Regions from separate parts of the Thioalkalivibrio sp. AKL6 genome, predicted to be linked through region 1. Evidence: riboswitches for the same ligand, from Rfam matches in the RefSeq annotation. Region 1 holds a riboswitch; the other holds the start of a gene.
The links. Region 1 has a riboswitch for cobalamin ahead of D575_RS0111195 (porin). Riboswitches for the same ligand answer to the same signal wherever they lie in the genome.
Positions count from the first base shown of each region.

Region 2: linked by a shared signal. The riboswitch ahead of bluB (5,6-dimethylbenzimidazole synthase) and the one ahead of D575_RS0111195 (porin) in region 1 are both predicted to bind cobalamin.

Region 1 covers NZ_AQXS01000011.1:99,123-107,700, reverse strand. The annotation lists gene D575_RS0111230 (precorrin-2 C(20)-methyltransferase) at 1-175, shown strand, start outside; gene cobJ (precorrin-3B C(17)-methyltransferase) at 172-957, shown strand; gene D575_RS0111220 (cobalt-precorrin-6A reductase) at 971-1,771, opposite strand; gene D575_RS0111215 (bifunctional cobalt-precorrin-7 (C(5))-methyltransferase/cobalt-precorrin-6B (C(15))-methyltransferase) at 1,776-3,011, shown strand; gene D575_RS0111210 (cobalamin biosynthesis protein) at 3,008-3,451, shown strand; gene cobM (precorrin-4 C(11)-methyltransferase) at 3,448-4,212, shown strand; gene D575_RS0111200 (cytochrome c) at 4,410-4,967, opposite strand; gene D575_RS0111195 (porin) at 4,988-6,118, opposite strand; cobalamin riboswitch at 6,229-6,451, opposite strand; gene D575_RS0111190 (cytochrome-c peroxidase) at 6,643-7,647, shown strand; gene D575_RS0111185 (DUF4399 domain-containing protein) at 7,712-8,161, opposite strand; gene gltX (glutamate--tRNA ligase) at 8,305-8,578, shown strand, end outside.
Region 2 covers NZ_AQXS01000010.1:230,641-239,218, forward strand. The annotation lists gene ispD (2-C-methyl-D-erythritol 4-phosphate cytidylyltransferase) at 1-14, shown strand, start outside; gene ispF (2-C-methyl-D-erythritol 2,4-cyclodiphosphate synthase) at 11-511, shown strand; gene D575_RS0109075 (VOC family protein) at 508-903, shown strand; gene D575_RS0109080 (pirin family protein) at 1,402-2,250, opposite strand; gene D575_RS0109085 (hypothetical protein) at 2,336-2,701, opposite strand; gene D575_RS0109090 (ABC transporter ATP-binding protein) at 2,707-3,573, opposite strand; gene D575_RS0109095 (iron ABC transporter permease) at 3,573-4,544, opposite strand; gene D575_RS0109100 (cobalamin-binding protein) at 4,684-5,520, opposite strand; cobalamin riboswitch at 5,741-6,005, shown strand; gene bluB (5,6-dimethylbenzimidazole synthase) at 6,098-6,871, shown strand; gene cbiB (adenosylcobinamide-phosphate synthase CbiB) at 6,868-7,770, shown strand; gene cobD (threonine-phosphate decarboxylase CobD) at 7,781-8,578, shown strand, end outside.

The DNA.
Region 1 (8,578 bases):
AACCCATCGCGATGCGGTGGTCGGTGTCCTTCAGGAGCTGGGGCTGGACGAGCGCGCCTGGTACGTGGAGCGCGCGAGTACGCCGGAGGAGCGGGTCCTGCCGTTGTCCGCGATCCCGGAGCAGGTGCCCTATTTCTCGATGATCGTGATTCCTGGGCGCGGGGTTCGGCGATGAGCGGGGATGGCGATCAGGCGGTTGGTCGGTTGAGTGTGGTCGGGGTGGGGCCAGCCGGGCCGGAATGGATTACGCCGGAGGTCGCTGCCCGTCTCGAAGCGGCGACCGATCTGGTGGGATACGGGCCGTACCTGGAACGGATTGCGAGCGCCCATCACCGTGTGCACGCTTCTGACAACCGCGAGGAACTGGCGCGCGCAACCCACGCCCTGGACATGGCTGCCGAGGGGCGGGACGTGGCGGTGGTTTCGGGCGGCGATCCGGGCGTGTTTGCGATGGCAGCGGCGGTCTTCGAGGCCCTGGAAGGGGCGCAAGCTCGGCGCTGGGGGGGCGTCGAGGTGGATGTGGCCCCCGGGGTTTCGGCGATGCAGGCGGCCGCCGCGCGACTGGGCGCACCGCTGGGGAACGATTTCTGCGTGATCTCGCTGTCGGACAATCTCAAACCCTGGTCGCTGATCCAGCGTCGGGTGCGGCTGGCGGCCGAGGCCGACTTCGCCATGGCCTTCTACAACCCGATCTCGCGCGCACGTCCCTGGCAGTTGGGCGAGGCACTGGGCATCGTACGCGAGGTGCAGGGGCCGAACACCCTGGTTGTGCTGGCCACCGCGGTGGGCCGCGGCGAACGCGAAGACGTGCAGATCTCCTCCCTGGGCGAAGTGGACCCGACCACGGCGAACATGAGCACGTTGGTGATCGTGGGTGCCGCGTCCACCCGGGTGGTGGAGCGTCCGTCGGGCCGGCGTCATGTGTACACCCCGCGTTATGTCGAGTCGGCGGAATGAGGCGGGAGCCGCGTTAGCCGTGTGCGTCCGGGAGATCCTCCAGCCAGTCGAGTACCGCCTGCGGGGCGTGGAATCGTGGCACCCCGGGGGCGTCCGGCGGGCGTTCGACCATCACGACCGGGATACCCCGTTCGCGAGCCGCCTGCAGCTTGGCGGCCGTGGCATCGCCGCCGCTGTCCTTGGTCACCAGAACGTCAATCGCGTGTTCCCGCAAGAGGCACGCCTCGTCCTCGGCCGTGAACGGGCCCCGGGCGTGGATCCAGGTGACCCGCGGCAGCGCCGGCGGCGGTTCGGGCGGGTCGATGGTGCGGATCACGTAGTCCAGCTCGGGCGCGGCCTCGAAGGCCTCTAGGTGCTGGCGGCCGGTGGTCAGCAGCACGCGTCGGCCGATATCCGGAAGGGCGCGGGCGGCGGCCGCGAGGTCGGGCACGCGGATCCAGCGGTCCTCCGGCCCGGCCTCCCACGACGGCCGGGTCAGTCGGGCCAGCGGGATGCCGGTGTTGCGTGCGGCTGTGACGGCGTTGGCCGAGATCTGCCGCGCGAACGGGTGGGTCGCGTCCACCAGTGCGTCAATCGCGTGTGCGTGCAGCCAGGCGGCCAGGCCGTCGGCGCCGCCGAACCCGCCGGTGCGCCGAGGCAGCCGCGACGGCCCCGGTTTTCGGGTGCGCCCGGCCAGCGAGACGGTGGCCTGCAGCCGCGGGTGCGCATCCAGCAGCGGCTCCAGCGCTGCGGCCTCGGTGGTGCCGCCCAGCAGCAGAACGTGCCGGGGGCGAGCTGCCCTGGGGCTGGAGTCAGGAGATGAACGGGAGCTCATGAGGATGACCAGTCTAGCCACGAACAGCGAACGAACGCCATGGCTGAACATTGTCGGTGTGGGCGCGGACGGCCTGTCCGGACTGGCAACGGAGGCCCGTGAGGCCGTTGCGCAGGCGACCACGGTGATCGGTGGGGCCCGGCATCTGGAGATGCTGCCGCCGCAGCCGGGGCAGGAACGTCTGCTGTGGCCCTCGCCGCTGGAGACTGCTCTCGACTGGATCGAGGCGCGAGCGGGGAAGCCGCTGTGCGTGCTCGCCAGCGGCGATCCGTTTTGGTTCGGGGTTGGCACGACATTGCTGCGGCGTTTCCCGGTGGAAGCCACCCGCGTGTTTCCGGTGCCATCGGCGTTCAGCCTGGCCGCCGCGCGCATGGGCTGGCCGCTACAGGAGACCCGCTGCCTGTCGGTCCACGGCCGGCCCATGGAGGCGCTGCGCCCGTGGCTGCACGACGGCGCGCGGCTGCTGATCCTCAGCCGCGACGGTGAGACGCCTGGCGAGTTGGCCCAGTGGCTCGATGAATTGGGTTTCGGGGCCTCGACCCTGACCGTTCTGGAACAACTGGACGGGGCCTCGGAGCGCGTAGAGGCCGCCACGGTGGCGGAATGGAGGACATGTGGGGTGGATCCGCTGAACACGATCGCCCTGGAATGCCGTGCGTCCTCGACGGCCTCCGTGATCGCGGCGAGCGCCGGCCGGCCGGAGGATCAATTCGAGCAGGACGGGCAGATTACCAAGCGCGAGGTGCGTGCGGTAACGCTGGCCCTGCTGGCGCCCGGGCGTGGCGAGTGCCTGTGGGACATTGGCGCCGGGTCGGGGTCTGTCGGTATCGAGTGGATGCTGGCGGATCCAGCGAACCGCGCCGTGGCCATCGAGCCGCGTGCGGAGCGGCTGGAGCGGGTCCGGCGCAATGCGCGTGCCCTAGGGGTCCCGGCCCTGCAATGTATCTCCGGGCGCGCGCCGGAGGCGCTGGATGATCTGTCTGCCCCCGACGCGATCTTCATCGGGGGTGGGCTGACGATGCCCGGGCTGGTGGAACACTGCGTGGAGAGCCTGCGCCCGGGGGGGCGCCTGGTCGCCAACAGCGTGACGGTGGAAGGCGATGCGGTGCTGGCGGCGACGCGCGAGCGCCATGGTGGCGAGCTGACACGGATCAATGTGAGTCGCTCGGAACCGCTGGGCGCGATGTCGGGCTGGAAACCGCTGCGGCCGGTGACCCTGTGGTCCCTGCACCGGAGTTGAACCAGGCGGGATCCTGGGTCGTGCCAGGCGTCGGCTTTGCCTCTGCCTGTACGACGCGGGAGCTGGAGGGTCTGATTCGTGCGGTTCTGGCCGAGGCCCGCGCCATGCCGGGAGTGGAGCGTGCCGGGGCGATCGGGGCCCGGCAGCTGGCGGCGCCGGCGCACAAGAGCGACAGCGCCATGCTGGCGACGGTGGCGTGCGAGCTGGAACTGGAACTCGTATTTCTGTCCGCGGCCGCGCTGGCGGACTGCGACGGCGTAGTGCTTACGGAGTCGCGGCGGGCACGTGCAACCGCCGATGTCGGGTCGGTGGCCGAGGCGGCGGCGCTGGCGGCAGCCGGCGCAGGCGCGCGTTTGCTGTTGCCGCGTCGTCTGTCAGCGCGGGCCAGCTGTGCGGTGGCCTGGGTCGATGCCCATCACCTATCCAAGGAGTCATCATGACGGTTCATTTTGTCGGAGCGGGGCCGGGTGCCGCGGACCTGCTGACCCTGCGCGGGCGCGATCGCATTGCGGCCTGTCCGGTATGCCTGTACGCGGGTTCACTGGTACCCGAGGCCGTGCTGGAGCATGCGCCGGAGGGGGCGCGTGTGATCAACACCGCGCCGTTGACGCTGGACGCGATCATGGACGAGATCCAGCGCGCGCATGCGGCCGGTGAGGATGTCGCACGACTGCATTCCGGCGATCTGTCGGTGTACAGCGCCCTGGGCGAACAGATCCGCCGCCTGGAGGCGGCCGGGATCGACTACACCATCACCCCGGGCGTGCCGGCGTTTTCCGCGGCCGCGGCGACCCTGGGGCGCGAACTGACCGTGCCGGAGGTGGCACAGTCGGTGGTGCTGACGCGTACGCCGGGACGGGCCTCGTCGATGCCGGAGCGCGAACGGCTGGAGGCTTTCGCCGCGACCGGGGCGACCCTGGCGATCCACCTATCGCTGCACAATATCGAGACCGTGGTCGAGGACCTGCGTCCGCACTACGGCTGCGACTGTCCGGTGGCGATCGTCTTCCGCGCCAGCTGGCCGGACGAGACCGTGGTGCGCGGTTCGCTGGGCAATATCGTGGAACGGGCAGTGGCCCTGACCACGCGGCGTTCGGCGCTGATCCTGGTGGGGCCGGCGCTGGATCCGGGCGATTTCCGCGACAGTGCGCTGTACGACCCGGCGCACGTGCGCCGTTATCGGGGCATGGACGGGGACTAAGCGTCGCGTCTTCGATCTTCCGCAGGCAGGGACGATCCCGGTGAGCGTTGTGGAGGCCCCGGTGTTCGCCTGCAAGCAGGCTCCTTGTGTCTTGCGGTTCACGGCGATGTGGCAGCCTGCTTGCAGGCGAAGGTGGTTGCTTCCTGGTCAGGATTACGGAAAGGGGCCGCCAGGCGGCCCCTTGGTTCCTACCCGGTTCAGCGGCGGCGGTAGTTGTCGTGACAGGCCAGGCAATGGTGGCGCACGCCGTTCAGGGCCTCGGTGGCGCGAAGCTGGAAGTCTTCGTTCCCCAGGTCCTCGGCCGACTCCACCTTGCGCTGTAGTTGTTGGGCGGCCTCGCGGTAGGCGGCCTTGTACTCGGCGAAGTCCGGGTCTTCCCAGGCCGCGGGCAGGGCTCCGGGTTCGCCGTGCCGCGCGGGTGTCTCGCGTGCGAACCAGGTTTCGATGTCGTCGGCGCGGCGCGCCAGTTCCTCGGCCAGATCGGGCAGACGTCCGGCGAATGGTGCGCCATAACGCAGGATCTGCTCGATGCTGCGGTAGGTGGCGGATGTGCCCTGCATGCTCTGCTGACGGAAGCGCTGGAAGGCCTCGGTGGCGTCCACTGTGTCCGGGTCGTCCAGGGTCTCGCTGTAGTCGTCACCCCAGGGCCCGGGCATCGGAAGCGTCACCTCGCCGGCATGGGCGACGGTGGCGGCGAGCAGGATCAGGACAAGGCCGGTGACCCGGAGGGCCGGTGTGAAGGTGGTTCTAGTCATGTCGGATCTCCTTTCCGGTTTCAGAAGCGGAACTGGTGCTGCAAGTGCAGCTCCCAGTCTGAAGTGCCAGCGTCGCGGTCCAGCCACATCAATTGGGTCTTTTGTCGCTGGCCGCGGTGATACCAGTTGAGGCCGGCGCCCCATTCGCGCTGCCAGCGCTCGTCGGTGCCGAGGTCGTCGCCGGCGTCGTGGCGCAGCACAGCGTGGCGCGCGGCGACCTCTAGCCCCTCCCAGGGCAGTGCCTGGGCCAGCTCGAGTTCGGCGCCCAGGTCGTGGTAGGAGGGACCGTGATCGGGCGATACGTCGCGGCGGAAGGCGGCGACTGAAATGGCGGTGCGGGCAAACTTGACGACGCTGTCGGCCGTTGCGGTGACCCAGTCGGCGCGTTGCTGATTTACCTGGTTCTCCCGTCCGCGAGTCCAGTCGCGCAGGTGGTTGCGGTTCGCCGCCTGCAGGCCGACGCCGTGGGCCACCGTATGCTCGACCGGCTTGCCGACGGTCGTGTTGTCGCGCGGAAGGGTACCTACCGGTGCCCAGGCCCCCCGAGCGCTGAACAGGTGGCCGGAGGTGGACGGTCGGTCATCCCGCTGGTCAAGGCGGCCGCGACCGTCAAACACGCCGATGGCCCAGGCCCGGTCGTCGCCGTCGCCCCCCAGTAGGGTGACGCCGGTATCGCGTCCGGCCGGGACCTCGAACTGATTCCCCGCGATGCTCAACTCGGTGAACAGCCGGTTGGGGCCGCCGATGTCCCGCGGCAGACCGAAGGGCACGGTGAACTGGCCGGCGCGCAGGTCGAGGGACTCGGTCAGCGCGTATTGGAGCCAGACATCGCGCATCGAGAGCTCGCCGCTGCTGAAGTCGGGCTGCAGGCGAAAACTAAGATCGGGGTGGAAGAGGGTGCCCGTCGTATCCAGCCAGGCGCGGCGAAAGTCGAATTCGGTGGTGGTTCCCTCGTCGCCCCGCTCGATGGCGTAGCGGCCCTGGATGAGCGGGTCCAGGGTGATGGCGAAGTCGTCGGCTTCGCTTCCGAATTCGAACTGTGCCTGGAGGGGGGAAGCCCCGCCACTGGCGATCAACAGGCCGAGAAGGGTCGGGGCCGGAGCCAGGAGTGGCGGCCGGCCGGGTCGTCGGGTCGGTTTGTTCAAAGTCATTCTCCCTGGGACGCACACCCCGTGCGCCGTGGATGGAATGACGCTGGGTGGGCCAGGGGAGGTCGGGGACTATAGACACAGCGAGCCCGACCCGACCGCTTGCCCGCCGCAGCGTCAGGGTTCCTCCTGGCCGGTCTCCGGACTCGTGAAGCGGGCGGGGGTGCCCGGGCGGATCGCCTTCCCACGCCGAATTGCGGCGCAGTGGTTGTCGATCCGTTGTCTTCACCTACCGTTGCGGGGGCAGTGCCGGCATTGCGAACGGCAGTTCGCGCACCGGCTTCCCGATTATCCCCGGCGATGGAACGCCAGGGCACCTGGAGGCGGGGCGAAGGGTACTGGTGTGCAAACAGGCCGGCAAGAGGCGCGTTTGATGAGCGACCAACCGCAATGATTGATCTGGATCAACGGGCGGGCTGATTTCGCTGGTCGATCGAATACCGGGTCGATAGGGTGGGATTCAGGTGATTTGGACCGAGTCTATATCGGTCTTCGCCGACACCGATCCAATCTCAGGGAGACGCGCCATGATTCGACGTTCTTATCTTCGTAGCGCCATCTTTTCGGCCTGCACCGCCCTGGCGCTGGGCGTGGCCGCGCCCGCCGTGGCGGATACCGACTACTCGCAGTACCGGGATGTGTTCGAGCCGCTGCCGGCGCTGCCGCCGATCCCGGCGGATAACTCGATGACGAAAGAAAAGATCGAGCTGGGCAAGATGCTGTTCTTCGAGCCGCGCATCTCCAGCTCCGGCGTGATCTCCTGCGCGACCTGCCACAACCCGGCGCTGGGCTGGGCGGACCGTATCCCGCGCGCGGTGGGCCATGACGGTCAGGTCGGCGAGCGCAACACCCCGACGGTATTGAACTCCGGCTTTTTCACGGCGCAGTTCTGGGATGGCCGCGAGGACGACCTGGAAGGCCAGGCGCTGGGTCCGATCCAGGACGCGATCGAGATGGCGATGCCGCTGGAGGACGCAATCGAGCGTCTGGAAGAGTTCAACGAGTACCAGGAGAAGTTCCAGGCCGCCTATCCGGACTATGACGGTGACAACGTGATCAATGCCGATCACGTGGCCCATGCGCTGGCCACCTTCCAGCGGACGCTGAATACCCCGAACTCGCCGCTGGACCGCTGGCTGGTTGGGGACGAGGGCGCGATGAGCGAGCAGCAAATGCGCGGCATGAAGCTGTTCGCGGATAACGGCTGCGTCGCCTGCCACCGTGGCCCGGCACTCACCGACAGCCACTTCCATCGCATCCAGGTGCCGGGGTCGGAAGACGAGGGCCGTTACCTGGTGACCGGGGAGGAGAGTGATCGCTTTGCCTTCAAGACCCCGACCCTGCGCAACGTGGCGCTGACCTACCCCTATATGAACAACGGCGAGACCGCCACGCTGGACGAGGCGATCCGCATCATGGGGCAGGAGATGCTGGGCATGGAGTTTAGCGACGATGAAGTCGCGGACCTGGAGGCCTTCATGCACGCGCTGACCGGTGACATGCCGCAGTTCGAGATCCCGTCACTGCCGTAAGCGACCGGTTGCCACTGGCGATGACAAGCCCCCTCCGGGTCCGGAGGGGGCTTTTTTGTGTCGCCTATTCGACGGTGATGGTGATCTTGTCGGAGGTCACTGGCGGGTCGAAGCTGAGGTGGCGGTAGTCCATGAAGAGCAATTGCAGGGTGTGGGTGCCTGGTTCCAGTTCGATTTCGCCTTCCGTCTGACCGCCTCCGAAGTGGCGCTTGTGGTCGGAGAAGGGGAGCGAGGCATCCAGGTCGACCTCGTCCAGCGGCTGGTTCACCAACAGGTGGTGATGCCCGGTGTTGTCGGCCTCGACGCCGGCCGGGGCCACGCCCATGCCGCGCAGGCCCATCTGGATCCGCACGGGACTCTCGACGGTGTCGCCCTCCTGCGGGCTGATGAAGTACACCTCGGCCCCTTCGGGCGCCGGAACGCGGTCCGTGCTGGCCGCACTGCTTGCGGCCAGGGCGAATCCTCCAGTGACCAGAGCGATGGTCGCGAGGCGGGTGAGCGAAACGGATTTCATCACGACTCCTTCGGGCGATAGGGGCCCGTGTGTTGGCCTGTCTCGAGTATAGCCGGCGGAAACCGGGCTGCCGGGTTATCGCCCTGTAGCGTTCTGCTACCCTAGGCGCCTTTGCTCACTACCCGTAATCGAGTGTCCTGCGCATGAGTTTCCGTACCCGCTTTGCTCCCAGTCCCACCGGCTATCTCCACATCGGTGGTGCCCGTACCGCGCTCTTCTCCTGGCTGTATGCCCGCCACCATGGCGGCGACTTCGTGCTCCGCATTGAGGACACCGATCTCGAGCGCAGCACTGCGGAGTCGGTGAACGCGATCCTGGAAGGCATGAACTGGCTGGGTCTGACCTACGATCAGGGCCCGTTCTATCAGACCGAGCGCTTCGACCGGTACCGGGAGGTGATCGATCAGCTGATGGCCG
Region 2 (8,578 bases), on a different contig from region 1:
GGTTTCGCGCATGAGCGGCTTGCGGATTGGCCAGGGCTTCGACGTACACGCCTTCGGCGAAGGCGACCACTTGGTACTCGGTGGCGTTCGCATCCCGTTCGAGCGTGGATTCGTCGCCCACTCGGATGGGGACGTGCTGATCCACGCGGTGTGTGACGCCCTGCTGGGCGCGGCGGCGCTGGGGGATATTGGCCTGCACTTTCCGGATACCGATCCGGCGTTTCGAGGGGCGGACAGCCGCGTCCTGCTGCGGGAGACGCTCGAACGAGTGGCCGGGGCCGGCTGGCGCCCGGTCAACATCGACACCACGGTGATCGCGCAGGCGCCCAAGCTTGCACCGCATGTGCGCGCGATGCGTGAGAACCTGGCAGCCGATACGGCACTGACAATCGCCGATGTCAGCGTGAAGGCGACGACTACCGAGCACCTCGGTTTTGCTGGGCGCAAGGAAGGGGTGGCGGCCCAGGCCATTGTGTTGCTCGAACCGGCTTCGGGGGTGATGCGGGTATGACTTCGGCGAAGCGGGTAGAACCCGGCATCCTGCGTCTGCATCACGCAAGCCTGGTGATTGCGGACACACGGGTGGCGGCGACCTTTTACGGGGAGCAGCTCGGCCTGGTGCCACTGGAACGCCCGGATCTCGACTTTCCCGGTCTGTGGTATGACCTGGGGAGCGGACAGGCTCTGCATCTGTTGCAGGTGCCGAACCCCGATCCGACCGAGCGCGGCGTGCGCTGCGGTCAGGACCGTCATCTGGCGTTGCGCGTCCGTGGCCTGGAGGTGCTGGCAGCGCGTCTTGAAGGGGCGGGGATTACCGTGGAGCGCAGTCGTTCCGGACGCCCGGCCGCATTCGTTCGCGATCCCGATGGCAACGCCATCGAGCTGATCGAGGAAGGCGTCTGATCCCGGACCCGGGGGCCGGTCACGAACAAGCGACCCTGCACCCGTTGCGGGGCCATCCTTCTCCACGGAACGGATCGTGGGATCACCGGATCCAGCCCCAAGCCTAGCTGGGTGGCCCGCGACGCCATCCATAACGACCTTGGCTCCCAAAGCCCCTTCACCGCAGCCGTAACGAACCGAAGAGCCGTGGTTTTCTGCATGGGTGCGAGACAGCGGGTCGGGGCTCGTTCCACGCAGTGAGATCCCGGATAACCGCTGCGCGGTTCCCGGGATGACGAAAGCGGTAGGTGGCGGGGGATGCAAGTATCACCGGTCGGGTGATCTTCCTCGGCGTCATCCCGGCCGCAGCGGAGCGAAGAGCCGGGATCTCCGGCGCGGGTGCCAGGCAGCAGGTCTTGGTCCACGCGGTGAGATCCCGGCTAACCGCTGCGCGGTTTCCGGGATGACGGAGAGGGGGATTCGCGCGAGGAACTTGCGGGATGCTGGGCCGGCTCGAGCTCAGTCCATGCTGGCCGGTTCGGCGGCGAGCTGGCCGGACTGGTAGTCGCTGATGGCCTGTTCGATCTCGTCGGAGGTGTTCATCACGAACGGGCCGTAGTGGGCGATCGGTTCGCCCAGCGGCCGCCCCTTGAACAGCAGTACCCGGGCATCCTGCTGCGCGATCAGGTGGATCTGGGTGTGGCCGTGCCAGACGCCCAGTTGGCCCGTGCCGAGGCCGGTCAGCTCGCCGTCGAACACGTAGGCCAGCACACGATCCTCCAGTTGCACCGCAAGCGACAGGCGATAGCCGGCCGGTAGTGTGAGGTCGGCCATGGCGGCGCCTTCGCCGATCTGCGGCAGCGCGCCTTCGGTGTCCCCGGCGCTGGTCTGCCAGGAGCCGGCAATGGCCTTGAAGCGCAGCGAATCGTCGTCTTCCGGCAGGTGACGCATCGCGTCGGCGCGTACGTCGCGGTAGCGCGGCGGGTCCATCTTGCGCGCGGCGGGCAGGTTTACCCAAAGCTGGAAGCCGTGCAGGCCGTCCGCGTCCAAAAGCGGCATCTCGGAGTGGATTACGCCACGCCCGGCACTCATCCACTGGGCCTCGCCGGCCTCGACGCGGCCCTGGTTGCCCATGGAGTCCTCGTGGGTGAGCCCGCCATGGACCAGGTAGGTCAGCGTCTCGAAACCGCGGTGCGGGTGCGAGGGGAAGCCGCCGATGTAGTCCTCCTGGGCGCTGGCGTTCAGTTCGTCCAGCATCAGGAAGGGATCCAGCCCGCCACTAAAATCATGGATGCGCCGAATCTTCACCCCGGCCCCGTCCTGGGTGGGATGAGAGGTCTTCACGCTGTCCGGCGGTGTCGGGTTCATGGCGTTCTCCTTCGCAACAGATCTGCACCATACCGACCATGAAACGAAAAGAAAATTGCATCGTTTCCCGTCATGGGGCGTTCTGTCAGGTGGCCGAAAGCTCCCAGGAATCGGCGAACATCTCCAGGCTTTCGATGAAATCGGGATCGTGTTCCTGGCGATTGATGGTCAGGTGCAGGATGACGGCGTGGGCGGCGGGCGGATGACCCGTGGTCAACGTCCAGGCGAGGCCATTCGGGCATTCCGGAAGGGAAAAGCGAACGCCACCGTTGATGACTTCCCGATGGACGCGAAACTCGCCCCACAGGCAGTACACGACGCCGGCATCCGGGCCCTCGTCGGCGATCAGCGTATCGATCGCGCCGCTGGCGTCGGGTAATGCGGGCACGGTGAGGCTTCGTTGCAGGCTTTCGGCATCCAGATCGGAATGCAGGGTGCGGAAGAATTCCATGGGGACTACTCGTTGCGCGGCAGGAAGACGGGCAGGCCGTCCACCTCGCCCACGCTCAGGCGTTGGTTGTACAGGCGCTCCAGTGCGCTGGGCACCAGCATGGTGGCCGTGGGGCCCCAGCACGCCTGTCCGTCAGGGAATAGCAGTAGCAAGTGATCGCAGTAGCGCGCCGCGAGGTTGACGTCGTGCAGGACCAACACCGCGCCTCGGTCTTCCTGACCGACGATGGACTGCACGCGGTTGAGCACGGCCACCTGATGATGCAGGTCCAGCTGGCTGGTGGGTTCGTCCAGCAGGAGCAGGCTGGGGTCCTGCGTCAGCACGGTCGCGATTGCCAGGCGCTGGCGTTCCCCGCCGGACAAGGTGTCCACCATGCGGTCCTCGAGGTCGGCGAGATCCATCGCCGCGAGTGCCGCCCGGGCGCGGGCGTAGTCCTCGGAAGATTCGATATCCCAGGGCCGCAGATACGGGTGGCGTCCGATCAGGGCCGTCTCCAGCACCGTGGCGGGAAAGCCGTCGTGGTGGGTCTGGAAGACCAGGCCCAGGCGACGGGCCAGTTCCGCGCGGGCGAGGGTCGCAATGGATTGTCCCTTGACCTTGATGGTTCCGGCACGCGCGGCCCGCAGGCCGGCGAGGGTCTGCAGGAGGGTGCTCTTGCCGGCCCCATTCGGCCCCAGGATGCCCCAGCACTGGCCCGGATCCACCGTCAGGTCCAACGGCGATCCGGGCGGCCGCTCGGGCACGTCGATGACGAGCTCATGCGTGGCGAGCAGGGTCTTGGGCCCCGGTTCCTGGTGGACGCTGCGCGCGCCCAGGCCCAGCGTGTCGTGTGGCTGGGTCGCTGCGGGGGCGGGGGAAGGCGTACGCGGCATCAGCGGCTCCGGTAGAGCAGGAACAGGAACACCGGGACACCCAGCATCGCGGTGATGACGCCCACCGGCAATTGTTCCGGGGCAATGATCGTCCGGGCCAGGGTGTCGGCCAGGGTGAGGAGGATGCCCCCGCCCAGGGCCGAGGCCGGGAGGATCACGCGCTGGTCGTTGCCAAAGATCAGACGCAGCATGTGTGGCACGATCAGCCCGACAAAGCCAACCGCGCCGACCTGGGTGACTGCGGTCGCGGTGATCAGGGCCGCCACCACATAGATCGTCCATTCCACCGGGCGTACGGCCACTCCGAGGGCCGCGGCCTGCATGGGCCCGCGCGCCAGGACGTTCAGGGTGCGGCCAAATGGCAGGGCGAGCAGCGCGACGACCACGAGTACGCCCCAGGCCGGGTAGGGGTTGCGGGCATGGGAGACGTCGCCCATTAGCCAGTACAGCATGCCCGGGAGCTCCGCAGTGGGGCTGACCGCGAGGATGAAACTGATCATCGCGCCCCAGCCGGCGGCCACCACGACACCGGTCAGCAGCAGGCGGGTCGGGGTCCAGCTGCCCGTGCCGTGGGCCAGGCCGAACACCAGAATGGTGGACAGCAGGGCGCCCACGAAGGCCGCGGCCGAGACCGAGAACATGGACAGCCCCGCGAGCATCGCCAGCAAGGCGCCCACCGAGGCACCGCCAGAGAGCCCCAGCACGTAGGGATCGGCCAGTGGATTGCGTAGCAGAACCTGCATCAGCGCTCCGGCCAGGCCCAGCAACCCGCCGGCGGCGAACGCGGCCAGCGCGCGCGGCAGGCGCAGATCCAGTACCAGGGTGCTGTGCAGTCGCGAGGCCTCGCCGAAGAAGACACTCAGGAGGTCAGGGAACGGAATCTGCACGCTGCCGTAGGCCAGTGCCACCAGAACGGAGAGCACAGACGCGGGCAACAGCACGCCCAGGGCCAGGAGGAACGAACGGGTCAAGCGGTAGCCCTCCGCTCCAGGCGGACGAAGCGGTAGGTTGCCGGAACGGCGGGAGCGCTGCCTTCAGCGCACGTACCACGCTCCTTCATTGGTGTCCCGCGATATCCTTTCCGGGAGACTGCGAGGCGGACCGTCATGGTCATGGGGCGGAACGGCGGGCGCGGGCGCGTTCGAGTTCTTCGCACATCAGGGCCGTGCCTTCCGCGATGCGTCCGGTATGGCGTTGCAGGAGCGAAGGGGGAATGAAGAACAGATTGTCGCGCTGGACCGCGGTCAGGTCCTCCCATTGGCCCCAGGCGACCACCCAGTCGGGACGGTCCTCGCCCATGCCGCCGCCGATGATGACCTCGGGGTCGGCATCCAGTACGGCTTCGCGCCCAATGCGTGGCACCAGGCGGTCGAGATCGCCGAACACGTTCACGCCGCCACACACGGCGATGGCCTCGGCGATCAGGTGGTCGTCATTGACCGTCATCAACGGTTGCTCCCACACCTGATAGAACACGCGAATCGGGTCCCGGTCACCGTACGTGGCGCGGAGCGCGTCCATTCGGCCCAGGAAGTCCTCTGCCGCGGCGTCGCCCTGGTCATGCGTGCCGGCGAGCGTGGCCATGCGCCGCATGCTCGAGGCCACACCCTCGAAGCTGCGTGGTTCCGATACGTACACCGGCAGTCCCAGTTCGCGCAGGCGTTCGACCTGGGAGGCGGAGTTGCCGCTCTTCCACGCGATCACCAGATCGGGGTCCCTTTCCAGTACCCGTTCCAGGTCAATCCGGCTGTAGCCGCCAATCCGCGGGATGGCCTCCGCCTCGGGCGGATAATCGCTGTACTGCGTTGCGCCCACGATGCGGTCCCCCGCACCCACGGCAAACAGCACCTCGGTGATGTGCGGCGCCAGGCTGACGATGCGCTCGGCAGGCTGCTCCAGATGGACCTCGCGGTCATCGTCGTCGGTGACCGTGATTGAGTCCGCCATTGCGATCAGCGGGGTTGAGAGCAGGCCCAGGAGGCAAGCGAGAAGTGGAGTTCGGGAAGTCCAAAATTGCATGATTTTACAGTCGCATTGGATTGGTTGTTCAAGCGCCTTCGAGCCGGCTGGGGAGCCGCCACCTGGCGCTGGACTAGCGGGGCATCATAGCAGCAAGCCTGGGGCGCCTCGGAGCGTCAATTGGTCGGCAGTGGGCTTGCCGCGTATGATTGGCGCCTTGCTACCAGGTGCCCGGGCGACTGATCGCGCGGGTTAAACGGGAAGTCGGTGCAGGCGCGAGATCCTCCGCAGCCCCATTCCGACGCTGCCCCCGCGACGGTAAGCGAGTGGGTTCGAGGGGTGCTTCCGCAGGCCGCTCGGACCTCGACAAGTCGAAAGCCACTGGGCCGAACGCGGCCCGGGAAGGCGACTTGCCGCCCCGGGTTGCCGGGGCCTCGCGAGCCCGGAGACCGGCCTGGACGATGTTTCTGCGACCGCGCGGTGGGCGAGGGTCGGTAGGTGCGGGCCCCTGTGGCCACACCCCGATCCCTCTGCATCCGCGTCGTGTCCCCCTGACGGTAAGCCGATGCAGTCCGAGTTGCCCGCCAATGAGAACCCTTCCTGCCCGGGCGCTGATGCCGGGGGTTCGGGGTTTGCCCAAGATGAGCTTGCGGCCGTCTATCGCGTGATCGCGGAACGCCGGGATATGCGCCATTTTCGGCCGGACCCGGTCGATCCAGCGGTGTTGCGGCGGCTGCTCGAGGCGGCGCATCGCGCGCCGAGCGTGGGCTATATGCAGCCCTGGCGCTTCCTGCGCATTACCGACCCAGCGGTGCGCGAGGCGCTCCACGCCCACGCGGCGGAGGAACAGGCGCGCACCGCCGAGGCCTGTGGCGAGCGCGCGGCCGACGTGCATCGCTTGAAGCTGGAGGGCATCCGCGAGGCGGGCGAGTTGCTGGTCGTGGCCCTGACCGATGGCCGCGAGCGCTACGTGCTCGGCCGGAGGACCCTCCCCGAGATGGACCTCTGTTCGGCCGCGTGTGCGATCCAGAACCTGTGGCTGGCCGCCCGCGCCGAGGGCCTGGGCATGGGCTGGGTCTCCCTGTTCGATCCGGACTGGCTGGCCAACCGGCTGGAGATGCCCGAGGGCGGGTACCCCATTGCCGTGCTGTGCCTCGGGCATGTCGAGCGCTTCTATGACCGGCCGATGCTGGAAACGGCGGGCTGGGACACCCGCCGCCCCTTGGAAGACCTGGTGTTCCAGGATCGCTGGGGTGCGCCGTGCGAGCTGGCCTTGCCCACGGTTGTGCGGGAATCCGCCGCGCGTCCGGATGGGCCATCCGGGGGTGGCAACACATGAGTACCTTTCTGATCCTGATCGGAGCCCTGATCCTGGACCGACTGTTTGGCGACCCACGGCGGTTCCATCCGCTCGCCGGATTCGGCCAGCTCGCGGCCTGGGCCGAATCCCGCTGGCATGCGCCGAGTCGTGTACGCGGAGCGCTCCTTCTCGCGGCGCTGGTCCTGCCCTGGGTGGTGCTGGCCGCACTGGGCACCTCGTTGGCCTGGGGCTGGCTTCTGACGCTGGCGATCCTGACGCTGGCGATTGGCTGGCGCAGCCTGGACGAGCATGCGGAGGTGGTGGCCGAGGCCCTGGAAAAGGATGACCTGTCTGGGGCGCGCACCGGCGTCGGCATGCTGGTCAGTCGCGACACGGCGGCCCTGGACGAGCGTGGGGTGAGTGGCGCGACCATCGAGTCGGTGCTGGAAAACGGCAACGACGCACTGTTCGCCACGATCTTCTGGTTCCTGGTGGCTGGCGCGCCGGGCGTGGTGGCCTATCGCCTAGTGAACACGCTGGATGCGATGTGGGGCTATCGCAATGACCGGTTTCGCTCGTTTGGCTGGGCCGCCGCGCGCCTGGACGATGCCATGAACCTGATCCCCGCCCGCCTGACGGCACTGGGCTATGCCCTGGCCGGTCGTGGCCGGGACGCGCTGCAGTGCTGGCGCGAGCAGGCCGCCGGCTGGAAGAGCCCGAATGCGGGGCCGGTGATGGCCGCAGGGGCGGGTGCGCTGGGCGTGGTCCTGGGCGGAGCGGCGCCCTATGGCGGGCAGCGCGAGTGGCGACCCCGTCTGGGGATGGGCCGCATGCCGGACGCGGCGGGCATTCGCCAGGCGATTACGCTGCTGGATCGTGCGCTGGCCATCTGGATGGCCTTCATTGTGGCCGGGGTGATTGTCGTTGTCCTGTTCTGAGGCCCAATCGATGCAGACGCCGGAGCCGCAGGCACTGATCCAGGTGCACGGGGGCGGTATCCGCCAGGCGGCCGCGCGCTACCGGATCCCCGAGGCCGACTGGCTGGATCTCTCCACGGGCATCAACCCGCATGGCTACCCCGCGGGCGAGCTGCCGCCAGGGGTCTGGGCGCGCCTGCCGGAACCGGACGACGGCCTGGAGGCCGCAGCCGCCGCCTATTACGGGACCGGGGCGCTGCTGCCGGTGCCCGGTTCCCAGGCCGCGATCCAGCTGCTGCCCGCGCTACGGGAAGGCCCTTCGCGCGTGGGCATCCTCGAGCCCAGCTACAACGAACACGCCCGGGCCTGGCACGGGGCCGGGCATGACGTCGTCCCGCTGGGTGGGGATTCGATTGAGGCCGCATTGCCCGGCCTGGACGTGCTGGTGCTGGTCAACCCCAATAACCCGACCGGACAGCGGTTTGACCGCGCGGACCTGCTGGCGTGGCATGCGACCCTGGCCGCGCGCGGCGGCTGGCTGATCGTGGACGAGGCGTTCATGGACGTGACACCCGAGGCGAGCCTGGCGACGGACGCGCCGCGCGAGGGTCTGGTGGTACTGCGCTCGCTGGGCAAGTTCTTTGGCCTGGCCGGGGCGCGCGTGGGATTTGTCATCGCGGAGGACACGCTGCGCACGCGACTGGCCGCCCGGATGGGCCCGTGGGGTCTTGCCGGACCGTCCCGCTGGATCGCCACCCAGGCGCTGTCGGACCGGGCCTGGCAGGCCGAGACACGCGGCATGCTCCAGGCACGTGGTCAGCGCCTGGCG